DNA from 2 places in the Alkalibacillus sp. S2W genome. Region 2 is predicted to be linked to the other one. Evidence: riboswitches for the same ligand, from Rfam matches in the RefSeq annotation. Region 2 holds a riboswitch; the other holds the start of a gene.

Region 1 (6,067 bases), 370 kb from region 2:
AAAGAATACTGTAAATGCAGCAAAACCTATAAATAATTCACCTGTCGCTAATCCTGAAGTGATCGCTGTGAAAATCGCAAATAACATGAAGCCAACTGCGACAGAGTAAAGCGCAGCACGCAGGCGTTGCATGGCGTACATCGTCTGGGTTTCACGTGTTAGAATACCGTAAGTCAAAAAAACACCACCAATGACCGCAAATATTCCTGCACCAGGTACAGCTACGGGTTCAACGTCCATAAACATCATGCTCACAGACATTAGTAATCCAAAAACAATCAACATCGCCCCGATTACAAGAGCGCCAACTGCCATTCTGTTCGTCATCGATGTATAGACGGTTTGTTTTGATGTGTCTGCACCGTGTTGTCTCATATCTTCTACTAATCCACTCATATCTCCCATCGATGCTTTAGTTTCCCGAAAAGCTTCTTGCTCACTCATGCCTTGCTTCTGATAGTCACTAATTCGAGCATGCATATTGGTAATTAACTCTTGCTTTAAATCAAAGAGTTGCTGACTTTCTCCGACATCTTTAAATAAATCGTCTATATAGTGTTGGACATCTTGATTAAGACTCATCGTCATCCCCTCCTGTTATTAATTTGTTTAAGACTTCTTTAGCGAAAAGCCAATCTTGTCGGTTTTGTTCATACGTATCACGTCCTGCTTGAGTCAAACGGTAATACTTCCGCCGACCACCTTGGGTTTCATCTCCCCAATACGATTCGATCAACCCATCCTTTTGTAAACGTCTGAACGCTGTATAAAGTGTTGCTTCTTTCAATTCGTATTCGCCATTACTTAGGGCAATAATTTGTTTATAAATCTCATAACCATAACTATCGCCTTGACGCAGAATATTTAAAATAATCGTTGATGTATGTCCGCGGATTAAATCCGTTGAAATATTCGATGCCAAATGTCTCACCTCCACAATAACAATGTACAACATATTACTTTGTCTGTCAAAGTAATTTATCACAACAAGTAATATATCATAAAAAATGCCGATCAGTTATTAAACTAATCGGCACCTATTCAACGTATTAAAATGTGTAATTTAAACTAATCATTTTCCGATTCACCATTTCATGAATGGCGTATTTAACGCCTTCGTAACCATAACCTGATTGTTTTCGACCACCATATGGCATATGATCAAAACGTAATGTCGGCACATCATTAACCAGTACCTGACCAACTTCTAAACCGTGAGCCATATCGATCGCTTGTTTCATATCATTACTAAACAGACCTGCGCTCAGGCCGTATTGACTGTTATTCATCGCTTTCAATGCCTCATCGCCACTAGATACACGATTAATAATAACAACAGGCCCAAAGGCTTCTTCTTTCATGATTTTGGCGCCCTCTGGAACATCTGTTAAAACAGTTGGTGCAATGCCGTTATCCTTAGCTTCCCCACCTGTTAAAACTTTTGCACCTTGTTGCTCAGCATCTTCTATCCATTCGAGTAAGGTCTGTTGTGATGATTCGTCAATTAAATTACAAACATCTGTCTCTTCATCAAGTGGATCACCAAATGTAAGTTGTTCAGCACCCTTAACAAATTGTTCTGCAAAGGTGTCAGCAATATCTTCATGCACATAAATGCGTTGCGTACTAATACAAACCTGTCCGTTATATGCATAAGATCCATGCACGGCTTTTGGCACGACATCATCCAAACGATCATTCATGCTTTTATCGACATATAGTGCTGAGTTATTACCCAATTCAAGGGTAATCTTCTTAAGGCCCGCGTTCGATTTAATTTCACGACCAACTGGCGGGCTACCAGTGAATGTAATCTTTTGGACTGCGTCATTTTTAAGTAAGACGTCGCCTAAAACTTTGCCTTCACCTGGTACGACATGGTAAGCGTCCTCAGGTAATCCCGCTTGTACCAACGCTTCACGTAATAAGATCGCTGATAGAGGTGTTTTTTCAGCCGGTTTTACAATGACTGTATTACCAGAGGCAATCGCTGGCCCGACTTTATGCACGACTAAATTTAGTGGGAAGTTAAATGGTGTAATGGCACCAATGACGCCAATCGGTTCAAAAATCGTGTAAGCGTCACGCCCAGCACCATTTGGCGCGGCATCCATTGGAATGGATTCACCTTCTAGCTTTCGTGCTTCAACTGAGGAGAATTTCAACGTCTGCACAGTGCGGTCTACTTCTGCTAAGGCATACTTCATCGGTTTCGCCGCTTCTTGAGCAATTGTTTCAGCGACCATTTGTTTATTGTCATGTAAAATGTCGCTAGCTCTATTTAAGATATCACTACGTTCATGAGCAGGCATATTCTTAATCGTTTCGAATGCTTCATCTGCTTGTTTAATCGCCTTCTCCATCTGCTCTTCTTTACAAATCGGCATTCGAGCAATTTCTTCTTTCGTATGCGAATTAACTAACGCTTGGAATTCAGTTGTGTGATTCGCTAACTGATCAAGATAAGGTTGATATTGCAACATATATGTCATCACCTTTCATTTATAATAATGTTCTATAACACTATTCCACATTTAAACCAAAACGTAACACGATTTACGATTTTCCATCCCATTCAGCATAAAATTGTTCTAAATATGTTTCCATAAATTGATGACGTTTCTCTGCGATACGGTAACCTTCAGCTGTGTTCATTTGTTCTTTTAAGGTTAATAATTTTTCATAAAAATGATTAATCGCCGTATTGGTTTCATGGCGGTATTCATCTTCTGTCATAGTTTCGCGTGGTGATTCTTCGGGATGATGGATGAGATGGCCTTTAGACCCTGCATAGGTGAAACTTCGGGCAATACCAATGGCGCCGATTGCATCTAATCGGTCTGCATCTTGGACGACTTCCGCTTCACGGCTCGGTAATGTCTTGTAACCATGCTTGAATGAAATCGTATCGATGATGGCAAATATATGGTCAATTTGTTGCTCTGAAACGCGTTGATCTTCTAACCATTTCATGAGGTCTTGTCGACTCTCCGCCACATTGGAGGTGACTTTATCATCAATTAGATCGTGTAATAAAGCCGCCATTTCGACAACCCACCTATCAACATCAACTGTATCAGCTATTTGCTTGGCATTGTTAACGACACGCTGGATATGCCACCAGTCATGTCCAGAACCCTCAGAAACTAATTTACGATGGACGAATTTTTCCGTATTCTGAATCACTTGCTGCTCCCATTCATTCACTCAATATCACCCTTCATGACATGACCGTCGACAAAGACTAGCAATCTTAGACGTTTACAATCATGCTTTTATTTATTATGATGTAAGTATAACAAAACTGCATACGTGATGATCATGCACTAGGGGAGCTACGTCAAGTGGCTGAGAAGGTTGGACCTGACCCTCAAGACCCGAACTAGGTAATACTAGCGTGGGGAAGTGCAGTGAAGCTTAATCTACCATAAGTGTAACGACACAATAGCTGAACTGCATTCCCACGGGATGCAGTTTTTTTGTTATAAACAGACACTTTATAAGGAGGCGATTCGTCATGACGAATCAACAGTGCAACACAAGTCGTATTGCAGGGGTTCAATTCACGCTCTACCCAATGAGCGACAACTTTGTCGATATTCTTTTGTCCGCTCTGGATGAAGTTGACCAATCGAAAGTATGGAAGGAAACTGATGATGTCACAACTTGTGTAAGGGGCAAAATCGTGCATATCTTTGATGTGACCAAAGCAATCTTCTTACACGCTGCTAAAACTGGTGAACATGTTGCCATGACAGGCACTTATTCGATCGGGTGCCCTGGAGATAATGAAGCTGACGTCTATATGGCAGAATCAGATGCACCAGTGAACGCTCCTCAATTAGCCAATGCTCCACAACGTGCTGGTTGTAAGTTCGCAATTCACCCGCTTGGACGGGAGGACTATATGGACAAAATCTATGAACAAATTGATCTGTCCAAAGCACGCGGCGTTGATGTCAGTGCCGCCCATTATATGACGCGCCTTGATGGTGATGTGCAAGCGATATTTGATGCGATACAAGATGCGTTCGAAGCTGTCCAGCAAGAAGTATCACACACAACAATGACCTTTACTATTTCGGCAAATAGTCCGTCAAATAAATAGGGGGTAAACTATGACTAAACAATGGAAACTGAAAGAAATTGTTTTGCTGTCGGTATTAGGCGTCGTATTTGCGGTAATCTATCTATTAGCCTTTGGAATCGGCCAGGGACTTGTTGGCGCTCTAACACCTTTTGGCATTGGACCTCTTGGCTATGAATTTATTTATGGCATTTGGTTCATTGTCTCGATTATTGCTGCTTATATTATTCGCAAACCTGGCGCAGCCTTTATGTCAGAGTTAATCGCTGGGACTGTTCAAATCTTAATCGGAAGTCCAGCTGGCCCACAACTTATAATCAGTGCAGCTATTCAAGGACTAGGCGCCGAAAGTGCATTTGCTGTGACGAAATGGCAAGATTATCGGAAGCGAGTGTTAATATTAGCTGCTGTATTAACCGCAATCATTAGCTTCGCTTGGCATTTCTATTCATCTGGTTTCTTTGCATATGAAGCGTGGTTAGTTGGCGTTATGCTGATCACACGCATTATAAGTAGCATACTGATCATGGCTCTACTCGGTAAGTGGATTAGCGACCAATTGGCGAAAACAGGTGTTCTTCGTGGCTACGCGTTAGGAAAGGAGCGTCAACAAAACCGTGACCAAGATGCAGCTTAGTCCCGTCATATCCGTTCACAACTACAGCTTTAGCTACGAGACGTTAGACGAACCACTTCTGAACCAACTAAATTTTACGTTATATGAAAATGAAACAACACTTTTAATCGGCCCGAGTGGATCGGGTAAGTCTAGCTTGTCGCTTTGTTTAAACGGATTATATCCTGATTCAGTTGAAGGCACTGCATCAGGGGTGATTCGTTTCCGTGGTCAACCTGTTCATGATTTTGAAAAAGGCCAGATTAATCAACAAATTGGCATCGTTTTTCAAGACCCAGACAGTCAATTTTGTATGATAACCGTTGAAGATGAACTCGCTTTTACACTCGAAAATATTCAAACTCCACGTGAAGAGATGGAAGCGCGAATTGATGAGATCTTAATGACCATTGGAATGTCTGACTATAAGCACGAAGCGATTCATACCCTTTCAGGTGGCCAAAAGCAAAAAATCGCCCTAGCTTCTGTTCTATTACTAGAACCAGACGTGCTTATTCTCGATGAACCAACAGCTAACTTAGACCCGATGAGTCAGCTCGAATTTATTCAGTTAACCGAACAATTACAATCAACTATGGAACTAACGATTCTTTTAATCGAACATCAAGCTGACGACTGGCTCTATTTGATCGACCGTGTTCTAGTATTAAATAGACAAGGTGAACTAATGGAAGATGGTGAAGTCGAATCTATTTTTCAAACCAAACAACAGCAACTAATCGAACATGGTATTTTCATCCCAAAACAATATCTTGACTCACCACCCAATTCAAAACCGATTAATCATTCAAACAACACAGAGCCGTGTTTTACGATGGAAAGCACCTCTTTTTCCAGAAAGAACAAACCAATCTTACAAAATATTAATCTAACGCTGAAAAAAGGTGAAATGACAGCAATCGTCGGTGAAAATGGTGCAGGTAAGTCCACCTTATTACAATTAATGGCAAGGCTCTTACAACCAGAAGCAGGCACCATGACTTTCTTAAACAAGCCACTCACCAAGTGGAAAGAACAGTCATTACGTCAGCATATGGGATTTGTCTTTCAAAATCCCGAACATCAATTTATTACAGATACTAGCTACGATGAAATCGCCTTTAGCATGACATTAAACGGGTATGATGCTGAAACAATCGACACAAGAACTAGAGAATTACTAAACCATTTTCACTTAATTCATGAAAAATCGCAGAATCCTTTCGCCCTAAGTGGTGGTCAAAAACGACGGCTTAGTGTTGCTACTATGTTAGACGAAACTCCTGATCTATTACTGTTTGACGAGCCGACATTTGGTCAGGATGCCCAAACGACTCATGAATTAATGGAGATCATGACCGAAA
Region 2 (6,067 bases):
TTTCTTTATAGTCTGTTAGAAACTCCCCAATTCTGTTTTCTGCATTTCCAGACAATTCTTCTAAATCAGTTATAACAGAATTTACTTGCTTTTCTTTATCCTCAATAAAATCTGTAATGTTTTGCCCGTTCTGCTGTGCCTCTTGAAGAGCCTCTCGAATTGTTTGCAAACTTTTAATTGCTTCGTCGATCACCTGATTCTGATTGCTATTGTTGTTTTGATTATTGTCCCCCTGTTGAGATGAATCATCCCCATTCCCATTTGCATTCTCTGTTTCGTTGTTACTATTTTGTTGGTTTTCATTCATTTCCTTCAACTGTTTCAAATTCGCTTCTATATCATCGATACGAGTAATGGCATTGTCTAATGATTGATCAATATTTTCTTGCAGTTCTTTACCTTGACTGAAATCGATATCCACATTTTGAGCATCATTAAGAACCTTATTTATATCTTCAGCAGTTTCTTTTGCTTTCTCCATGTCTTTTTCAATTTTTGGTGCTAACTCATTCAAACGATTTTCAGCTTCTGATAATAAATCCTCTGTTTCATTCACTGTCGTAAGGCCATTATTCGTTGTCCGCTCAGCTTCTGGAATCATGTCTTGCGCTTTATTAATAATAGATTGCACATCTTTCGTATCTTGCAACCCGCTTGTAGTCGTATCATAAATTTCTGGAAGCTGTTTTTCCATCTCAAAAACATAGTTTTCAAACTTTTTAATATCTGGCAAGTTTTGATCTAATTCTACTCCAAGCTCATCAAATCTATCAAAAATAACACCATTTACTGTAGAGATAAAATTGCTACTAACTTCCTCCACAATTGCACTGGCACCCTTATCTGTTATCTTAGGAGATATGGCATTAATCTTTTCGTTTACATAATAATCCATGTTGCTTTTTTCTGGATTGTCTGTAATAACCGTTGATAGTTTGTCAGAAAAATCTTCCGGAATAACAATCACCGCAAAATAATCACCATATTTCAGGTTTTCCATTGCCTTTTCACGATTTGTAAAATGCCAATTCATTGAATCATTACTCTTGAGTTCATTAACAAGATCGGCGCCAACGTTAATTTTTTCGTCTCTAATCTGACCCCCATCATCTTCATTGACAACAGCTACTGGAATTTGGTCGGTTTGCCCATAAGGATCCCAGGAAGCCTCAATATTAAACCATGCATATAATGATGGTAATATGATGAGACCTCCAATCAAAATAGCTGCCACCCAATTACGTATTATGTTCGTCATATCATTCGAAAAAACATTCCAACTATTTTTCATGTGTATACCTTCTTTATTCTTTATTATTTAAAAGTCTTAATCTCAAGTACTCTTCATATATCTTAAAGAGAACCTAACCGAAAGAAAAAGCACCTGGTTTGAAAACTAAATCTCTTTCCTATTTTACTATAATTTCAACCAGATAGCATTCGTTCTTGTTCTGTCCAGTCTTTAATTAACACAAAAGTGATAATTACCATAATAAGACAACATGTGTCCTAAGTGCAAAATCTGAATGCACATAAATCGCTTCTCCATCTCTATATTAACATAATAAAAATGCTCAACTAGGTATTAAAAACTCTACACACTTACTTTTATATTTGTTTGACAAAAAAATAAGATACGATTTAAATAAAAGAATAAAATATCCCACTAGGGATGCCAATAGGCTGAGATAAGAATTATTTCTTAATCCCTTATAACCTGATCTGGATTATGCCAGCGTAGGAAAGTGGAGATGGAATATACATAGTGTCTTCATGTATCAAAACCACTCCAAATTTGAACTATACCCTGAATAAGGACACTGATAAAAAGTGCCCTTATTCAGGGTTTTTGTGTTTCATGACCTTGAATATCCATTTATAATCGAATTAACTAATACGAGCGGGGTTATAAACATGTCTAAAATTATTTTTAGCGAATCACAAAGAAGAGAACTAGAATCCAATTCCAATATCATCAAGGTTTCAGATCGTTCTATTTCTTATTCACCTGAATTTAAAGTGAAAGCTGTAAAGGAAAATGAGCAAGGAAAAGGGCCGCATCAAATCTTTGTTGAACATGGATTCGACTTATCCATTATTGGGGATAAAAAGCCCAAAGAATGTATCAAGCGTTGGCGAGATATGTTTCAGAAGTATGGAGAAGACGGTTTCTTTACAGAACGGCTTGGGAAATCGGCAACAGGACGTCCTTCATCGAAAGAGCTTTCTTCTGAAGACAAGCTAAAGAAAGCTGAAGCGCGCATTGCGTATCTGGAGGCAGAACTAGACTTCGTAAAAAAGCTAGAAGAACTCGAAAGGCAGTCGAAGAAGAAATAACAATATCCGACAAATTTCGATTGATTGAACAAATGGTTAGAGAGTATGGTTTTCCTCAGTTAATTCAATATTTTTGTGAATTAGCAGACGTCAGTCGATCGGGTTATTATAACTGGTTGAAATCAGACGAAGCTCGTCAACAAAAAGAACGACAAGATGAGGTTGCCTATGAGCTCATCGAGAAAATACACAGCCGATATAAAGGAAAAGTTGGCGCTCTCCAAATCAAAATGATCTTAGAGAATGAAGATAACATTGGGATGAACCATAAACGCATCCGCCGCATTATGAAGAAGTACAATCTGATGTGCACCATTCGCAGAGCGAATCCTTATAAACAAATCGCTCAGACAACGCAAGAGCATCAAACGTGCGATAATAAATTAGAACGTCAATTCGATCAACAAGAACCGCATAAAGTCCTCTTAACGGATATCACTTATATCTACTATGCGAAAGGACAAAAAGCTTATTTATCCGTTATTAAAGATGGGGCAACACGAGAGATTTTAGCTTATCACCTCTCGACCTCTTTAAAGATGGACATTATGTATACAACACTTGATAAGTTAGTGAAGCGTGAGGAGTTTGTCGCTCATTCAGACTGTCTCATCCATTCCGACCAGGGAATGCATTACACTCATTCTGAGTTTCAAAAGACAGTAAGAGGCCTAGGCGTAGATCAGTCGATGTCTCGTCGTGGTAACTGTTGGGATAATGCGCCGATGGAGTCTTTCTTTGGGCACATGAAAGTTGGCATTGATTTTAAAGCATGTTCCTCTGTTTTTGACGTGAAGCAAGCAATTGAAGATTACATGACGTATTACAACCATGGTCGATATCAATGGACCTTACAAAAAATGACCCCGGCACAATACCGAAGTCACCTATTAGCATCCTAGCGCTTTTTATTAAACTGTCCATTTTTAGGGTTACAGTTCATGAAAGTGAACGTTTCTTTCACAACGAGCGGTTCTTGTATTCTTGGTATTCTAATTCAATCAACAATCTGTTTCAACTCACCATAAACAATAATCAGATCTGATCCATCGTCACTGTAACATCTGACGAGTGTTAGAGTTTCTTTCCCTCGACGTTTTCAATTATGTCAGTTCGATGTGGCTCAACAACTTCACTATCAACCATTTCATAGATGTACTGCTACTTCCCATCTGAAAGAATCATGTCATCTCCTTTTTTAATATCACGAATTGGAGCAAACAGTAACGAACGGTTCGTATTGTTGTGTCTTGCTAAAGCGTAGTTGCCTCCCCCCCCATTTGTTGAACAGGCTTCATAGTCCCTGCTCCGACGTCCAAATTCTTATTCGTCGTTCCGTATAAAATTGGCAACTCCATTGAAACGGATGGAACAGAGATGGAGCCTAAGACATTTTTTTATTAATGTCAACACCCTTGATTTCAGATGAGTTTAGCGAATCGATCGCATCAATATCAAATTGAGGAAGGATCATGGCTAGCCTTCGTATTAGCCGTGATGGTTTCATGTGATACATTTAATACTTCACCATACTCTTTATCCAATAAATAGGGTTTGATTATATCAATCTAGCGCTGGTTGATAACTAACCAATATAATCCCTAAGACGAACATTCCAATAGCTATCGTTTTCTTCAACATCATCAACTCTTATCTTCTGACATCTTATTTCGATGTAAGAGCCATGCACCGCCGATTAATAAGATTACTCTTATTACAACATATCTTCACTCAAATACGTTATTTGTTTGTGGCAATGTTTCATCTTCATCATCAGAGCCTTGTTCGTGCTCATCTTGCCGCCACCTGATGAAGGTAGACTTTCTTCATAAGTATTGATGATTTGATACACATCAATTTCTGAAGAATAAGCATTTATAATATATTGTACATATTAATGTTAAATTTTTTAACCCTACAATGTTTAGTTAGTTCGTGCAAAATTCCACAGATAAATTTAATACTCAATAAATATAATACTCAATCATAAGCTCCAGATTGGATGAAATGCATACGTTTTTTTAAGTATTCTTTTAGAGGGCTTGAGTTTGTATGGTCAACGATTATAATTTCATCTTCATAATAAATAAAAATTTTTCCTATATGACGATCTAAAACTTTGATAGCACGCTGTTGTACATTGTTGTCAAAAGTCGTCTTAATTTTATATCTCCGAGTTTTCCCCTTATATGTCATAGCACCCATTCTCCCTTCATCATACAAATACATTCAACGTCAAGAGTTTTCACCACATCATGGGTATAGTCAGACAATCATTTCTCAATAGATATAATGGATTTTCTTTTTCGTATTACAATATGTTTATAGTCACATTTGTTAAACGACCATTTATAATTACCTTGAATATTTAAAAATATTGTAATAAAATCTTATGCTTGATTGGGTAAAACATTAAGGCCATATTCAATACAATATACATCATGATAATTGAAATAATTAAGTTAACTGAACCTACCATGAACAATGCGAATCCTGTAATCACAAATAATAGTATTAAACCAATTAATGGTTGCATCATTTTTACATGACCATAGATATGATTATCTAATACAATCATTAGTGAATAAACAAAAATAGATAATAAAATCGCTATAGACATTAAGGAATCAATATGTGATCCATGTAAAATATGACCTGTTAATAAGATTACCATATTTAAAGAAAAGATTAATATTAAATGAGTATAACAAATCCCAAAACCTGTTGTTTCTACATAATCTTTAGTACCAACCTTGTAATGCCACCCATATATGACAAATAATAAAACGATAATAGTAAAATGACCAATGTTCGTGTAACTAATTGCTTGCTCACTTAAATTATTAATAACGCCGACTATGCCTTCTCCAAATAATAAAATCATAAATAAACATAGTCTTTCTTGTAAATGATCAAAATAAACAGGTTGTCTACGAGATACATTTGTAAAAAATAATGGGAAAACTGATACAGTCAAGATTGCAACAAAATAAACCCAAAAATTAACATTTGCATCTAAAAAAATAGATATAATAGCAATAACGGATGAAAGAACTAAGCCAAATCCATATGTAATAGAAAGTTTCTTCACAGCTGAGTCATTATATTTTAAATAAACAATACCATACTGCACAGCGGTCGACATAAATAGAGCACTAGATAATAAGACAAATGGAGTGAATGTCTCTTGAAAATTACTATTAATAGATTGAGATAGTAATATGATTAGAAACATATCTATGAATACAAATAAATATTGGTACCATGTTTTATCAAAATACCTATTCACTAATAATGTTCGATAAACCCATATAGCGAAAAACACCAGAAACAACATTAAATGTTTCCCTAACCCTTCTAATGAAAGAATTCCTAATGAAATGCTTTCAACTGTTTGGGCAATGGAGGCTAAAACATAGACAAAAATCAAATCAAAAAATAATTCAGATATACTTACTTCTTTCTTTTGCATATTTTAATCACCTTCCTATTATTGTTTGGTCATTATTGTGTTAATCTTAAAGCCGTATTGAAATCATGCTAGGTACTCCAACTAACTGTCTATTGCATTAAAATCTGACGAGACTTTCCTGAAATATTTAAGTTAATGATTCAATCAAACATCACAATAAGAGAGAATCAAAGGTCAATACCTTTGATTCTCTGGTTTCTTCTTTATGACGACAATAGATTTTCAATAACATTCTCTTTATTAACATCTACAACAGCC

The links. Region 2 has a riboswitch for thiamine pyrophosphate ahead of ACKXGF_RS14135 (IS3 family transposase). Riboswitches for the same ligand answer to the same signal wherever they lie in the genome.
Region 1: linked by a shared signal. The riboswitch ahead of ACKXGF_RS01860 (YkoF family thiamine/hydroxymethylpyrimidine-binding protein) and the one ahead of ACKXGF_RS14135 (IS3 family transposase) in region 2 are both predicted to bind thiamine pyrophosphate.

Annotation. Positions count from the first base shown of each region.
Region 1 covers NZ_CP177234.1:331,530-337,596, reverse strand. The annotation lists gene ACKXGF_RS01880 (permease prefix domain 1-containing protein) at 1-582, opposite strand, end outside; gene ACKXGF_RS01875 (PadR family transcriptional regulator) at 572-922, opposite strand; gene ACKXGF_RS01870 (aldehyde dehydrogenase family protein) at 1,050-2,483, opposite strand; gene ACKXGF_RS01865 (HD domain-containing protein) at 2,557-3,207, opposite strand; TPP riboswitch at 3,319-3,421, shown strand; gene ACKXGF_RS01860 (YkoF family thiamine/hydroxymethylpyrimidine-binding protein) at 3,518-4,108, shown strand; gene ACKXGF_RS01855 (ECF transporter S component) at 4,119-4,724, shown strand; gene ACKXGF_RS01850 (ABC transporter ATP-binding protein) at 4,714-6,067, shown strand, end outside.
Region 2 covers NZ_CP177234.1:2,733,419-2,739,485, forward strand. The annotation lists gene ACKXGF_RS14130 (YhgE/Pip family protein) at 1-1,291, opposite strand, end outside; TPP riboswitch at 1,659-1,761, shown strand; one part of gene ACKXGF_RS14135 (IS3 family transposase) at 1,915-2,287, shown strand; one part of gene ACKXGF_RS14135 (IS3 family transposase) at 2,287-3,239, shown strand; gene ACKXGF_RS14140 (low temperature requirement protein A) at 4,706-5,809, opposite strand; gene ACKXGF_RS14145 (hypothetical protein) at 6,013-6,067, opposite strand, start outside.